DNA from 3 places in the Delftia sp. WSY_16 genome. Region 1 is predicted to be linked to each of the others. Evidence: predicted binding sites of a transcription regulator. Region 1 holds the regulator's gene; each other region holds the start of a gene.
What was found. Region 1 encodes FNR, which switches genes on or off when oxygen is low (the NO sensors DNR and NnrR bind a similar motif). Its sites were predicted from a motif close to TTGATNNNNATCAA; they were not measured.

Region 1 (4,745 bases):
GCGCCGCCAGGCCCAGGTCGCGCAGCAGCACAGCCTCCAGGCCCAGGGCCCGGCCCAGCAGCAGGCCGAGCACGGTCACGTTGACGGCGTGCACGCTCTGGTTGCTGCCCACGCCATCGGACAGGAGGTGAATCGCCACGTCCTGCGGGCCGGCCAGTTCGGCCAGGCAGCCGTCGACCAGGGCTTCGGTGGGCATGCGCGCCTGCTCGGGCGCGCTGGCAAGGGTGGTTTCGATGGCCACATAGCCACGCTCCACCTTCTGAAAGCGCGCATTGCAGTCCTCCAGCCGGCCGCGCCAGTTGGGCACGGACAGCAGCAGCGGCGCTGCCGGTGCAGGTTCCTCGGCGGGTTCGGCTGCAGCGGCCGCCACAGCGGGCAGCGGCTGCGGCGGCGGAGTGCGCACCTCGGCCGGCCAGGCGTCGCTTTTGTGCGGAACGCAGCGCACCGCCTCCAGGCCCAGGGATTTCAGGGTCTGGATCTGTGCGCTGGAGGTGATCTTGAAGCTGCTGACCGGAAAGGGATGGTTCAGCCATCCAACATCGAGCTGGACAAACATGCCCGGACGGAGGTCTCGGATATCGATGAGGACGGAATGGTTCACGCGCGGCAACGGCCCCGAGGCTGAAGGAATCGGCAAATGTAAGCCGATGATTCGGGCATTATCTCCAGTTCTGAGGGCCTTGCAGGCAATCCGCGACCCTCAGGACCAAGTCTGTCCCCCGCTGTTGTTCATCGGCACCAGAGACTGGGCTTGTAGATCAGGTCCATCCAAAGCGCCCACACGGCCACGCCCACCAGCATCAGGCCGGCCAGCCGCGTGCCCCATTCGGCACGCAGGCCGTTCAGGCGCTGGCGGCCCAGCCGCCACAGCCAGGGGCCGGCCACCAGCCACAGCCCGCTGCCCACGCCAAAGGCCGCCATGGCCAGCGCGCCCTGCAACGGGCCGCCGCTGAGCGCGGCGACCAGCACGGCCGAATACAGCAGTCCGCAAGGCATGAGCGCCCAGGCATAGCCCGCCGCCAGCGTGCCGCCAGGGGCGGACACCCAGGGCTGCACGCGCCGCCAGGCGGCGCGGCCCGCAGACTCCAGCCAGGCGGGCTGGCGGGCCTGCACCATCATGGCCAGGCCCCAGGCCATCACGGCGACATGGGTCAGCGTCCAGAACGGCTGCAGCGCCGTGGTCTGGCTGGTGAGCCAGGACAGGCTTTCCATGGCCAGCGCCGAGGCAGCGCCCAGGCTGGCATAGCCGGCCAGCCGCCCGCTATGGAACAGCGCCGTGCGCAGCCACAGCCGGCTTTGCAGTCCATGGACGGCGACCACCTGCCCACCACCCTGTACCGTGCCCTGCCCCGCCCCGCCCGTGACCACGCCGCAGGGCGCGGCGCACATGGCAAGGCAATGGGGCCCGCCGACGAGCCCCATGATCAAAGCGGTCCAGAGCAGCGACAACAGCATGGGGCCTAGATGATCCTCGAAAACCGCGCCCGGTTCTTGTCGGCCTGCAGATATCGGTCAAACAGCATGGCCACGCCACGCACGAAGTACCAGCCCATGGGCGTGACCTGGAATCCCTCGTCGCTGATCTGCACCAGCCCCTTGGCCTGCAGGTCCTGAAGCGCCGCCAGCTCGGGGGCGAAGTACTCGCGAAAGCCCAGCAGCCAGGCCTGCTCCATGGGCTCGAACAGCACGGCGCCCTGGCACATGATGGCCATGATGACGGCGCGCCGCACCAGATCATCGCGCGACAGTGCCAGGCCGCGCACCACGGGCAGGTGGCCGGCGTCGATGGCGTCGTAGTACTCCTCCAGCGTCTTGGCGTTCTGGCTGTAGCTGGCCCCCACCTTGCCGATGGCCGACACGCCCAGCGCAATCAGGTCGCAGTCGGGCTGGGTGCTGTAGCCCTGGAAGTTGCGATGCAGCCGGCCCTGGCGCTTGGCCACGGCCAGCGCGTCCTCGGGCAAGGCGAAGTGGTCCATGCCGACGTAGACATAGCCGCCGTCCATGAAGGCCGCGATGGAGCGCGAGAGCATGGCCAGCTTGTCGGCGCCCTGGGGCAGGTCCTCGGCCGCGATGCGCCGCTGCGGCTTGAAGCGCTCGGGCAGGTGGGCATAGGCATAGAGCGCGATGCGGTCGGGCCGCAGCGCATTGACCTGGGCCAGCGTGCGCTCGAAGGACTCGGGCGTCTGCTTGGGCAGGCCGTAGATCAGGTCCACGTTGATGGAGGCAAAGCCCAGCTGCCGTGCCGCTGCCACCAGCGCGAACACCTGCTCGGCCGGCTGCACGCGGTGCACGGCGATCTGCACCTGTTCGTCGAAGTCCTGCACGCCGAAGCTCAGGCGGTTGAAGCCCAGTTCCTTGAGCACGGCCAGGCGTTCGACGCTGACGGTGCGCGGATCGACCTCGATGGAGTATTCGCCGCCCGGCTCCAGCTTGAAATGCTCGCGCAGCAGGGCCATCAGCGTGCGCAGTTCATCGTCCGAGAAGAAGGTGGGCGTGCCGCCGCCCAGGTGCAGCTGGCTGACGGCCTGGCCCTTGCCGCAATGGGCCGTGTGCAAGGCCATCTCGCGCGCCAGGTAGTCCAGGTAGACGGCCGCGCGATCGTGGTGGCGCGTCACGATCTTGTTGCAGGCGCAGTAGTAGCACAGCGACTCGCAGAACGGCACATGCACATACAGCGACAAAGGCATGGCCCGCGCTGCGGTACTCGATTTGCGGTGCTCAAGTGCCAGGATATAGTCTTCAGCACCGAAAGCCTCCACGAAACGATCGGCCGTGGGGAACGAGGTGTATCGGGGCCCCGGTACGTCGAAGCGACGCAGCAGCTCTGGGGTGACAGCGGTCATGGGTTTTTTCCTCTAATGTCGTCCACTGTGCCGCAGCCCATTGGCCGCGTCCTTGACTCATATCAAGAGTTGTTCGCGGCAGTGCTGCGACAATTTGATCCAACTCATCGCCATCCACGAGGTCACCGCCGGCGCACTGCTGCGCCGCTGATGTTTACTCCATGAACCTTCAGACCATCAAAGCATCCTGTTCCAATTGCAACCTGCGCGAGCTGTGCATGCCCATGGGCCTGGATGCCGAGCAGATGCAGCGCATCGACGACATCGTGGCCACGCGCCGCAAGGTCAAGCGCGGCGGCCTGCTGTTTCGCAACGGTGAGTCCTTCACCTCGCTGTACGCCATCCGCACGGGCTTCTTCAAGACCTGCGTGGCCACCGAGGACGGGCGCGACCAGGTCACGGGCTTTCAGATGGCCGGCGAGATCATCGGCCTGGATGGCATCGTCAACGACCACCACACCTGCGATGCGGTCGCGCTGGAAGACGCCGAGGTCTGCGTCATGCCCTTCGACAAGCTGGAGGACCTGTCGCGCGAGGTCACGGCCCTGCAAAACCATGTGCACAAGGTCATGAGCCGCGAGATCGTGCGCGAGCATGGCGTGATGCTGCTGCTGGGCAGCATGCGTGCCGAGGAGCGCCTGGCCGCCTTCGTGCTCAACCTGGTGCAGCGCCTGCACGCCCGGGGCTTTTCCAAGTCGGAACTGGTGCTGCGCATGACGCGCGAGGAAATCGGCAGCTACCTTGGCCTGAAGCTGGAGACGGTGAGCCGCACCTTCTCGAAGTTTGCCGAAGAAAACATCATCGAGGTGCGCCAGCGCCATCTGCGCATCCTGGACACGGACGCGCTCAAGCGCATTGTCAACAGCCAGCAGTGCCAGTGAGGCCGCAAGGCCCCGCCCCCCGGCAATGAACAAGGCCCGCTGTCGCGGGCCTTGTTCATTGCCATTGCAGTGCACGCAGGTTCAATCGCGCCCCAGGCCCTGCATGGCCAGATTTGGGTCCGGCTCGGAGACCACGCCGTCGTTGAGATCGTGCGTGGAGCGTCCCAGCATGGTGGTCATGAGGCTGGACAGCATGGTCACGCCCCAGAAGGCGAAGAAGGCCAGCGTGTAGATTCCCTGCCGCGACCAGCCCAGGTCGCCGAGCCAGTGCAGCTCCAGCGGGTCCACGAAGGCGAATACCAGCATCTCCATCACGGCGGCGGCCAGAAAGGCCGGCCAGGCAATCCACATCCAGCGTTGGGCCAACATCAGCGATCTCCTTGAGCTGTCGAGGGGTGGCTTTCATTGTGCGCGCCGCCCGCGCACCGTGCCAAGCCCTGCGCACCCTGCACTGCCTGTAGGAAACCCTTGGCCCTCGCGCATGCTGGAGATGCCATCCACCATGCAAAAAGGCCGCGACTGCGGCCTTGTGCACGGCATTTTCCTGCCTTCAGCGGTCCGTGGGATGGTCCTGCGCGGGCGTGGCCGCGTGGTTGCGGCCGGTGACCGCGGGCGCCAGGCTCTTGGGCACTTCGCGCACGCCATCGGCACGCTCGTTGATGGTGATGCCATTGCGGTAATAGTCAGGATCGATCACGGGATCGGCGCCATTGATCGCAATGACGGCCGTGACCACGCCAGCCACCACGACGGCGGCCGGGCCGGCCACCACGAGCCAGACATGGGCGAACTTCCACCAGGGCTTGCCGGCGTCCGGATGCGAAGGGGCCGTGGCGGGCGCGGAGACTGCGGGACTGGAAGACATGGATAACCTCTTTCTTTCAAACAGCCGGCGCAGCCTGGGCGGTGCCGGCCAGACATATCACCGGGGCACCAGGAAGACGGCCTTTTCGGACGCGCGTCCCGCGCCTGAATGCACGGCATCGATATCGAAGAATACGGTGTGCGAGCCCGGCTCGGC
Region 2 (4,745 bases), on a different contig from region 1:
ACGACAATCGCTGCCATGACGCCCACGCCGCTGCCCGAGCTGCCATCCAGCCACCTGTGCCAGGTGCTGTCACGCTCCAAGGCCCTGCTGCAGCGGCGCGTGCGCCTGAGCGAGGGGGTGGAGCTGGCCGTCTGGGCCAATGTGGACGACGAGGTGCGCTACTGCCAGCCCGGTCACCACACGCTGTCGGTCTACCTGGCCGGCGGCGAGGGCTCGCAGCTCAAGGCGCGGCCCGAGGCCATGGGGGCGCCGGGGCGCATCTGCATCTTCACGCCAGAGGACGAATCGCACTGGCTGGTGCGATCGCCCGTGCAGTTCCTGCACCTGTATGTGTCCGACCTGGCCTGGGCGGGGCGCGTGGTCCGCATGCTGGATGCCGAGCCCCGCTCGCGCACCTTGCGTGCGCAGATCTACGGGGACGATCAGGCCTTCCACGCCGGTGCCCGTGCGCTGATGCAGCTGGACTGGCAGGACCCGCAGCAGCAACTGGCGGCCGATGCCATTGGCCAGCAGCTGGTGGACCGGCTGGTGCTGCAGTCCGCCACGCCGCGCCAGGTGCAGGCGCTGCAGCGGCCGCTGGGCGGGCTCTCTGCGGCCGTGCGGCGCAGGGTGCTTGCCCATATCGAGGCGCATCTGCATGACTCCAAGGCCGTGTCGCTGCCGGCACTGGCGAGACAGGCCTGCCTTTCGGAATTCCATTTCGCACGCATGTTCCGCCAGAGCATGGGCTGCACGGTGCACGAATGGGTGCTGCAGCAGCGCCTGGCACGGGCACGGCGCGCCCTGTCTGCGCGCAACGTGCCGCCGCTGGCCGAGCTGGCGCTGGATTGCGGCTTTTCCAGCGCCAGCCACCTGGTGCGCAGCTTCCGGGCGCATTTGGGCGTTACGCCTACGCAGTTCTCGATCTTTCAGCGCAATGCTTGAGAAGGATGGCCGGCCTCGCCGGCCTTGATCTGGCGCAAGCGTCTGTCCTTGCGGGCCGGGCATGGCTTGAAATTTGCCCTGCCGGTATCAGATAAATCGCAATGACCCTGTTTCAGGAGCGAAAAGAAACACCATGCGAATCGACAAACTGACAACCAAGTTCCAGGAAGCCCTGGCCGACGCGCAAACGCTGGCCCTGGGCGGTGACCAATCCAACATCGAACCCCTGCACCTGCTCGTGGCACTGCTGCGCCAGGACGACGGTCCGCGCTCGCTCTTGCAGCGTGCCGGCGCCAACGTGGGGCAGCTGCAGGCCGCAGCCGAGAAGGCTCTGGCAGACCTGCCGCGCGTGCAGCATCAGGACCAGGTGCAGGTCGGCTCCGAGCTGGGCCGCCTGCTGCAGGTGACCGAGAAGGAAGCCCTCAAGCGGGGCGACCAGTTCATTGCCAGCGAGCTGTTCCTGCTGGCGCTGACCGATAGCAGCGGCGCCTCCACGCGTGCGGGCCAATTGCTCAAGGAAAGCGGCGTGACGCGCTCCACGCTGGAGTCCGCTATCAACGCCGTGCGCGGCGGCCAGACCATGGACAGCGCCGAAGGCGAAGGCCAGCGCGAGGCCCTCAAGAAATACACCATGGACCTGACCGAGCGCGCGCGCATCGGCAAGCTCGATCCGGTGATCGGCCGCGACGACGAAATCCGCCGCTCCATCCAGGTGCTGCAGCGCCGCAGCAAGAACAACCCCGTGCTCATCGGCGAGCCCGGCGTGGGCAAGACCGCCATCGTCGAGGGCCTGGCCCAGCGCATCGTGGCCGGCGAGGTGCCCGAAAGCCTCAAGAACAAGCGCGTGCTGTCGCTGGACATGGCGGGCCTGCTGGCCGGCGCCAAGTACCGCGGCGACTTCGAGGAACGCCTGAAGTCCGTGCTCAAGGAAGTGGCCCAGGAAGAGGGGCGCATCATCCTGTTCATCGACGAGATCCACACCATGGTCGGCGCCGGCAAGGCCGATGGCGCCATGGACGCGGGCAACATGCTCAAGCCTGCGCTGGCGCGCGGCGAGCTGCACTGCATCGGCGCGACCACGCTCGATGAATACCGCAAGTACATCGAAAAGGATGCGGCGCTGGAGCGGCGCTTCCAGAAGGTGCTGGTCGAGGAGCCCTCGGTCGAGGACACCATCGCCATCCTGCGCGGCCTGCAGGTGCGCTACGAGGCCCACCACGGCGTGGACATCACCGACCCGGCCATTGTGGCCGCGGCCGAGCTGAGCCACCGCTACATCACCGACCGCTTCCTGCCCGACAAGGCCATCGACCTGATCGACGAGGCTGCGGCCAAGATCAAGATCGAGATCGACTCCAAGCCCGAGGTCATGGACAAGCTCGAGCGCCGCATGATCCAGCTCAAGATCGAGCGCGAGGCCATGAAGAAGGAAAAGGACGAGGCCTCGCAAAAGCGCCTGCAACTGATCGAGGAAGAACTCGGCAGCTTGGAGCGCGAGTACGCCGACCTCGAAGACGTCTGGAAGAGCGAAAAGGCCAGCGCCCAGGGCTCCGAGCAGATCCGCAAGGAGATCGACCAGATCCGCATCCAGATCGACGAGCTCAAGCGCAAGGGCGACTTCAACAAGGTGGCCGAGCTGCAGTACGGCAAGCTGCCCTCGCTGGAAAAGCAGCTCAACGAAGCCCAGGCCAGCGAGCAGGGGCAGGGCGGTGCGCCCGCCCACAGATTGCTGCGCACCCATGTGGGCGCCGAGGAGATTGCCGAGGTGGTCAGCCGTGCCACGGGCATTCCCGTGGCCAAGATGATGCAGGGCGAGAAGGACAAGCTGCTGCGCATGGAAGACCGACTGCATGACCGCGTCGTCGGCCAGGACGAGGCCATCTCGGCCGTGGCCAACGCCATACGCCGTTCGCGCTCGGGCCTGTCCGATCCCAACCGGCCCACCGGTTCCTTCCTGTTCCTGGGCCCCACGGGCGTGGGCAAGACGGAACTGTGCAAGGCGCTGGCCGGCTTCCTGTTCGACAGCGAAGACCATCTGGTGCGCATCGACATGAGCGAGTTCATGGAAAAGCATTCCGTGGCCCGCCTGATCGGCGCGCCGCCCGGCTACGTGGGCTACGAGGAAGGCGGCTACCTGACCGAGGCCGTTCGCCGCAAGCCCTACAGCGTGCTGCTGCTCGACGAGGTGGAGAAGGCCCATCCCGACGTCTTCAACGTGCTGCTGCAGGTACTGGACGACGGCCGGCTGACCGACGGCCAGGGCCGCACCGTGGACTTCAAGAATACGGTCATCGTGATGACGAGCAACATAGGCTCTTTGCTGATCCAGGCCATGGTCGGCGAGGATTACGATGATGTGAAAGACGCGGTCTGGGGGGAACTCAAGAACCATTTCCGACCCGAATTCCTCAACCGCATCGACGAGACCGTGGTGTTCCACGCGCTCGACGCGAAGAATATCGAGTCGATCGCAAGGATTCAGCTCAAGCTGCTGGAGCGGCGTTTGGAGAAAATGGACCTTGCGCTGCAGGTGTCCGACCAAGCACTGGCCGAACTGGCCAAGGTGGGCTTCGATCCCGTTTTCGGGGCCCGGCCGCTCAAGCGCGCGATACAGCAGCGGATCGAGAATCCGTTGTCGAAACTGCTGCTCGAAGGGCGCTTCCCGCCCAAGAGCACGATTGCGGTGCATGTGGACCCGGTACAGGAACCGGGCGTATTCCGGTTCGATGCGGCAGACTCCGCCTGACGCACCGGGCCAGCCAAGAAAGGCTTTGCTTTGAACGATTTCGTCGCCACCCTGACCCGCTGGGCCGTTCGCATCCTGCTGATGCTTGTGGGCCTGGTCTTCTTTGTCAGCCTGCTCACCGCAGCGGCGCTGCTGGCCCTGGTCTGGGCCGTGCGGGCGCTGTGGGCCAGGCTCACCGGCCAGCCGGTCATGCCCTGGGCCATGCGCATGAGCCCGCGGGCTGGCTGGCAGACCGTCTACCGCTCCGGCTCCGAGTGGATGGCCCAGCGCCCGCAGCGCGCCTACGGCGCGGCTGAAGGCGGTGGCCGTCGCGCAGGTGCAGGCGCAGGCGTGCTGCCGGGAGCGGGCGAGGTGACCGATGTTCAGCCCCGTGAAGTGCGCGAGCCCTGAAGCGTCTTGCTGCAGCCTTTACGCGGCCTGCGCATCTTCGCGCCCAGGCCGCGCATATCGGCCCGTATAGTCTGTAACCCTCGGGAGCCCGTGCAAGGCTCCCTTTTTTTTCTCCGAGCCGTTCTGGCTGCTTGCCGTCGTATCCAGCCAACCCGCAGGCGGCCTGTGCAGCACGAGAGCGTCTGCCGCGTCTTCTTACCATTGAGCCCTATGACCCAGATGGATCTTCATCGCGTCTTCGAACTTCAGTACCAGGCCAGCCGGGCGCAGGTGGACGTGCCGCTGCTGGTGCGCCGCGAGAGGCTGCTGCGCATGCAAAAGCTGCTGGACGAGCACGGCCCCGTGCTGGCTGCCGCAGTGCAGGCCGACTTCGGCATGCGCTCGCCACGGTTGACCGAGATGGTGGAGCTGTTCGTGCTGCGCAACCTGCTCAAGCACACGCTGCGCCATCTGGCGCGCTGGTCGGGGCGCCAGCGGGTGCGCACGCCGCTGATGCTCATGCCGGGCCGTGGGTGGATAGAGCGCCAGCCGCTGGGCGTGGTGGGGGTGATCTCTCCGTGGAACTATCCGGTGCAGCTGGCGCTGGGGCCTGCCATCACGGCCCTGGCAGCGGGCAACCGCGTCATGCTCAAGCCCAGCGAACTCACGCCGCACACGTCGGCGCAACTGGCCGCGCTGGTGGGGC
Region 3 (4,745 bases), on a different contig from region 1:
CAGGCGCAATGCAGCGGGGCGATGGAGGCCAGCAGCAGGGCGGCGCCTGCGAGGGCCTTGCGGCGGGAGGGGGCGGTGCCGAGGCGGCTGGATGGGGATGCTTTCACAGTCTGTCTCCTGTTGGATCTGCTTTTTTCACTGCTTGCAATGCCCCGGTCCTTCTGGCGAGGACTCGGGGCGGGTTAGGGCTGCCGGCAAAGGTGCGGCGGGGTTCAGGCGAAGTTCAGCCGGCGTCAGGCTGGGCCAGGGGCGCGGCCTGCGCAAAGGCGGGCAGGGCCGCGCAGGCCCTGTCCACTGCGCTGATCAGCGGCCAGCGGTCCAGGTCCACGCCAAAGCGGCGTGCGCTTTCGATCTGGGGCACGAGGTAGACATCGGCCAGCGTGGGTGCGTGGCCGAAGCAGAAGTCGCCGCGCCGCGTGTCTTGCGCCAGCAGGGCCTCGATGGCGTCGAAGCCGTCGGCAATCCAGGTGGCGCACCAGGCATTGATGGCGGCTTCGTCCGCACCGAACTGGCGGCGCAGGGTCTGCAGGATGCGGCGGTTGTTGATGGGATGCACGTCGCAGCCCACGATGGCGGCCAGCGCGCGCACCTGGGCGCGGTCCTCGGGGTCGGCGGGCAGCAGCGGCGGCTCGGGGTGGCGCTCTTCCAGCCATTCGATGATGGCCGGCGACTGGATCAGCGTGCGGCCATCGTCCAGCGTCAGCGCCGGCACCAGGCCCTGCGGGTTGACCTGCTTGAACGGCGCTTGGGCCTGCTCGTCCACGCGCAGGTCCACGGGGAAGTAGTCAGCGCGCAGGCCCTTGAGGTTGAGCGCGATGCGCAGGCGGTGCGAGGTGCCGCTGCGGAAAAAGCTGTAGAGCTTCATGGTGGTGGTCTCCCCGGTCTTATTCAGGCTGGCCCACGGTGAGCGCGATCTCGCCCACGCCCTGCACATGGCCGGTGATGCGGTCGCCCGGCAGCACGGCACCCACGCCTTCAGGCGTGCCCGTGTAGATGAGGTCGCCGGGTTGCAGGTGATAGAACAGCGAGAGGTCGGCAATGATTTCGCGGATGTTCCAGATCAGCTTGTCCACGTCGGACTGCTGCCTGGTCTCGCCATTGACGGCCAGTGCAATGGCGCCGGATTCGATCACCTGGCCCGGCATGGGCACGATCTCGCTGGCTACCGAGGACTGCTCCACATCCTTGCCCAGGTCCCAGGGCCGGCCCTTGTCGCGCGCCACCAGCTGCAGGTCGCGGCGCGTCATGTCCAGGCCGCAGGCGTAGCCGTAGATGTGTTCATGCGCCTGGTCCGCCGCAATGCGAAAGCCCGCCTTGCCGATGGCCACCACCAGTTCCATCTCGAAGTGGTAGTTGTTCGTCTCGGGCGGGTAGGCCACGGTGGCACCCGAGTCGGTCAGGGTGGAGGGGGCCTTGGTGAAGTAGAAGGGGCGCTCCACGCTCTTGTCCACCGGGCGGCCCATCTCGACGGCATGGGCGTGGTAGTTGCGGCCCACGAAGAACAGGCGGTTCACGGGCAGGCGCTGCGTGCTGCCGCGCACGGGCAGGGATTGGACGGGGGGCGGGGTCCAGAGGTATTGGGGGGCGGTCATGGTATTGGCGATGGGGGAGGAAAGAGACATCGGAGGATTCAAGGCCGGACTTCGTAGAGGCCCAGCTTTCGGTGCAAAGGCGCCTCGTCGGCCAGGAAGAGGAAGGCGGGCTCGCTGGCGCTGGCATTGGCCAGCGTGGCGGGCGCCCAGCCGGGCACGCAGCAGGTGTCGGCCGGGGCCAGGTCGAAATGGCGGTCCACGGCGGCCACGCTGGCACCGCCCTCGATGACATGGAACACGCAGGCCGGCGAGCGCGCGGGCAGCTGTAGCGTCTGGCCCGGGCGCAGCATCAGTGCGTAGAAGCCCAGGATGTTTTCGCAGTCGGTCCCGGTCTCGGGGTTGGTGTAGGCCAGCTGCACGCAGTCCAGATCGGGGCGGTCGGCGGCCAGCTCCAGCAGCGCGGCGCGGGCATCCTTCCATGGGTAGCGCAGCATGGGGTAGGCCTTGGCGCTGCGGGCGAACACCTGCGTGGGTGCCAGGCCGCCGCGCGCATATGCCCGGTCGCCACGGCCGGGCAGGGCGGGCTGGCGCGGGCCGTCCACGTGGTAGGTGACTTCCAGGTAGTAGGCCAGGGGCAGGTCCAGCACATCGAGCCAGACCACGGGCTCGTCGCCGTCATGGCCATGCTCGTGCCACAGGCCCGTGGGCGTGAGGATCAGGTCGCCGCGCTCCATAGGGCATTTCTCGCCGTCGACCAGGCTCCAGGCGCCCTGGCCTTCCACCACCATGCGCACGGCATTGGGCGTGTGGCGGTGCGAGGGCGCCCACTCGCCGGGCAGCAGCAGCTGCATGCCCAGGTAGATGGAGGAGCTGGCCTGCATCTTCTCCAGCCCATGGCCGGGGTTGGCCAGCACCAGCACGCGGCGCTCGGCCTTTTCGATGGGCGTCAGCTCGCCCGCCTGCATGAGCAGCGGGCGGATGGACTGGTACGGCCAGGCAATCGGCTGGGTGCGCGGGCGCGGCGTGTGCGGCGGCATCACGTTGCGCAGGCTGGGCCACAGCGGCACCAGGTTGTTGCGCGCGAGTTCGTCGCGGTAGTCCTGGGGCAGGTCTTCCAGGCGGCCAAGTTCTTGCATGGCGGTCTCCTTGTGTTCAGTCTTCGGCGAGGCAGGTTTCGGCCTTCCAGCCGTACAGCCATTCCATGGCGTCGTAGAAACGCTGGGGCGTGCGGCCCTTCCAGAGGTCGTTGCGCACCAGGCGCTCCACGCCGCTGGCGTGGAAGATGCGGCCCATCTCGCGCGCGGACAGCACCACGCGCGCCGTGCGGGCGATGCGCGAGCGCTCGTACAGCCGCAGCGCCTGCGGCCAGTCGTTGCCGCAGTGCCTGAGCGCCTGGCCCAGCGTCACCGCGTCTTCCAGTGCCATGCAGGCGCCCTGGGCGATGTATTGCAGCGTGGGGTGTGCGGCATCGCCCAGCAGCGTGGCGCGGCCGAAGCTCCACTGGCCAATGGGCTCGCGGTCGGCCGTGGCCCAGCGCTTCCAGCTTTTGGGCAGGTCTATGAGCTGGCGTGCGCGCGGGCAGCAGTCGCTGTAGTAGCTTTGCACCTCTTGGCGGCTGCCTTCGCGCACGCCCCATTCCTCCTGCTCGCGGCTGTGGAAGGTGACGACCACGTTGTACTGCTCGCCGCCGCGCAGCGGGTAGTGCACCAGGTGGTAGTTGGGGCCGACCCAGATGCTGGCCGCGTTCCAGCGCAGGTCCTCGGGGAAGTCGTTCTTCTCCACCACGGCGCGGTACACCACGTGGCCGGAGACACGCGCCGCATCGCCCACGTACTGCTGGCGTACCACGGACTTCACGCCATCGGCGCCGATCAGCGCCTGGCCCACATGGACCTGGCCGTGCTGGTCGCGCACGGTGACGGTGTCACCCTCCTGCTGCACGGCTTCGATGCGCGTGCCCGTCAGCGTCTCGATTTGGCCGTGGGTGCGCGCGCCTTCAAGCAGCGAGGTGTGGATGTCGGCGCGGTGGATCACCGCATACGGGTTGCCGAAGCGGGCGCGAAACGCCTCGCCCGTGGGAATGCGGCCGACCAGCCGCTCATCGAGCGCGTCGTGCATCACCATCTCGTCGGTATAGACGGCGCGGCCACGGGCCAGCTCGCCAATGCCCAGCGCGTCGAAGGCCGCGAATGCGTTGGGCCCCAGTTGTATGCCGGCGCCGATCTCGCCCAGCTGCGGCGCCTGCTCCAGCACCTTGACGGCGAATCCCTGGCGTGCCAGGGCCAGCGCGGCCGCCACGCCGCCAATGCCGCCGCCTGCCACAAGAACGGGCAGCGCCCGGGAAGAAATGCTGGTGCTCATGGATGTCCTGTGCTTCGTGGTGCGTGTCGCCAGCCTGCGGGTCAGCTGCGTCGCGACTAATTAAACAGTATGCTGACGATGAGTGTAGTGTTGATTTGCATCAGGCCAGCCTGGGGTTTCCCTGGATGCAGGCCAAACGGTGGTGGACAGCATGTCCGGGTGAATCACCTGTCCGCCAGCCAACGCCAACGGAGGGCGCAGTTCATGCGAACATCTGCGCTTGCCCGCAGGGACCCGGAAAAGAGCGCAATGGCCATGGACTACCAACCCGCAGAACTAGAAAACTACCCCGGCTACCACATCCGCCGCCTGCAGCAGATCGCGGTGGCCGTCTTCATGGAAGAGACCCAGGAATTCGGCGTGACCCCCGTGCAGTACGCGGCGCTGTCTGCCGTGCTGCGCCAGCCCGGCGTGGACCAGCGCACGCTGGCGCGGATGATCGGCTTCGATACCTCGACCATTGGCAGCGTCATCGACCGGCTGGAGGCGCGCGGCCTCATGGTGCGCAACACCAGCCCGGCCGACCGGCGCGTGCGCCTGCTGTCGGTCACCGCAGAAGGCGCTGCGCTGCTGGCCGCTGCCGAGCCCTCGGTGCTGCGGGCCCAGCAGCGCATGCTGGAGCCGCTGCCGCAGGAGCAGCGGGGCCTGTTCATGGACATGATGGCCGTCCTGGTGCGGCAAAACGACGAGCTGGCGCGCGCGCCCAGCACGCTGGCCGCGCGCCGCGCCGCAGCCGACTGAGGCGGCCTCGACCCATGGACTGGGACCACCTGAGATTCTTTGGCGAACTGGCGCGCAGCGGCAGCATGGCCGCCGCCGCGCGGCAACTGGGCGTGGAGCACACCACGGTGT

Region 2: clpB (ATP-dependent chaperone ClpB) is a predicted target of FNR. The motif match lies at 949-962, and genes of this name have one in related genera.
Region 3: ACF8O7_RS21615 (3-hydroxybenzoate 6-monooxygenase) is a predicted target of FNR. The motif match lies at 3,984-3,997, and genes of this name have one in related genera.

What each region holds. Positions count from the first base shown of each region.
Region 1 is NZ_JBICKS010000005.1:99,205-103,949, reverse strand. It holds gene ACF8O7_RS03580 (HD-GYP domain-containing protein) at 1-556, opposite strand, end outside; gene ACF8O7_RS03575 (sulfite exporter TauE/SafE family protein) at 730-1,455, opposite strand; gene hemN (oxygen-independent coproporphyrinogen III oxidase) at 1,461-2,843, opposite strand; gene fnr (fumarate/nitrate reduction transcriptional regulator Fnr) at 3,005-3,724, shown strand; gene ACF8O7_RS03560 (hypothetical protein) at 3,806-4,093, opposite strand; gene ACF8O7_RS03555 (FixH family protein) at 4,275-4,589, opposite strand; gene ccoG (cytochrome c oxidase accessory protein CcoG) at 4,647-4,745, opposite strand, start outside.
Region 2 is NZ_JBICKS010000019.1:299,534-304,278, reverse strand. It holds gene ACF8O7_RS10785 (AraC family transcriptional regulator) at 16-924, shown strand; gene clpB (ATP-dependent chaperone ClpB) at 1,058-3,670, shown strand; gene ACF8O7_RS10775 (hypothetical protein) at 3,701-4,060, shown strand; gene ACF8O7_RS10770 (aldehyde dehydrogenase family protein) at 4,271-4,745, shown strand, end outside.
Region 3 is NZ_JBICKS010000040.1:419,897-424,641, forward strand. It holds gene ACF8O7_RS21595 (Bug family tripartite tricarboxylate transporter substrate binding protein) at 1-107, opposite strand, end outside; gene maiA (maleylacetoacetate isomerase) at 224-865, opposite strand; gene ACF8O7_RS21605 (fumarylacetoacetate hydrolase family protein) at 885-1,592, opposite strand; gene ACF8O7_RS21610 (cupin domain-containing protein) at 1,631-2,668, opposite strand; gene ACF8O7_RS21615 (3-hydroxybenzoate 6-monooxygenase) at 2,685-3,893, opposite strand; gene ACF8O7_RS21620 (MarR family winged helix-turn-helix transcriptional regulator) at 4,098-4,634, shown strand; gene ACF8O7_RS21625 (LysR family transcriptional regulator) at 4,649-4,745, shown strand, end outside.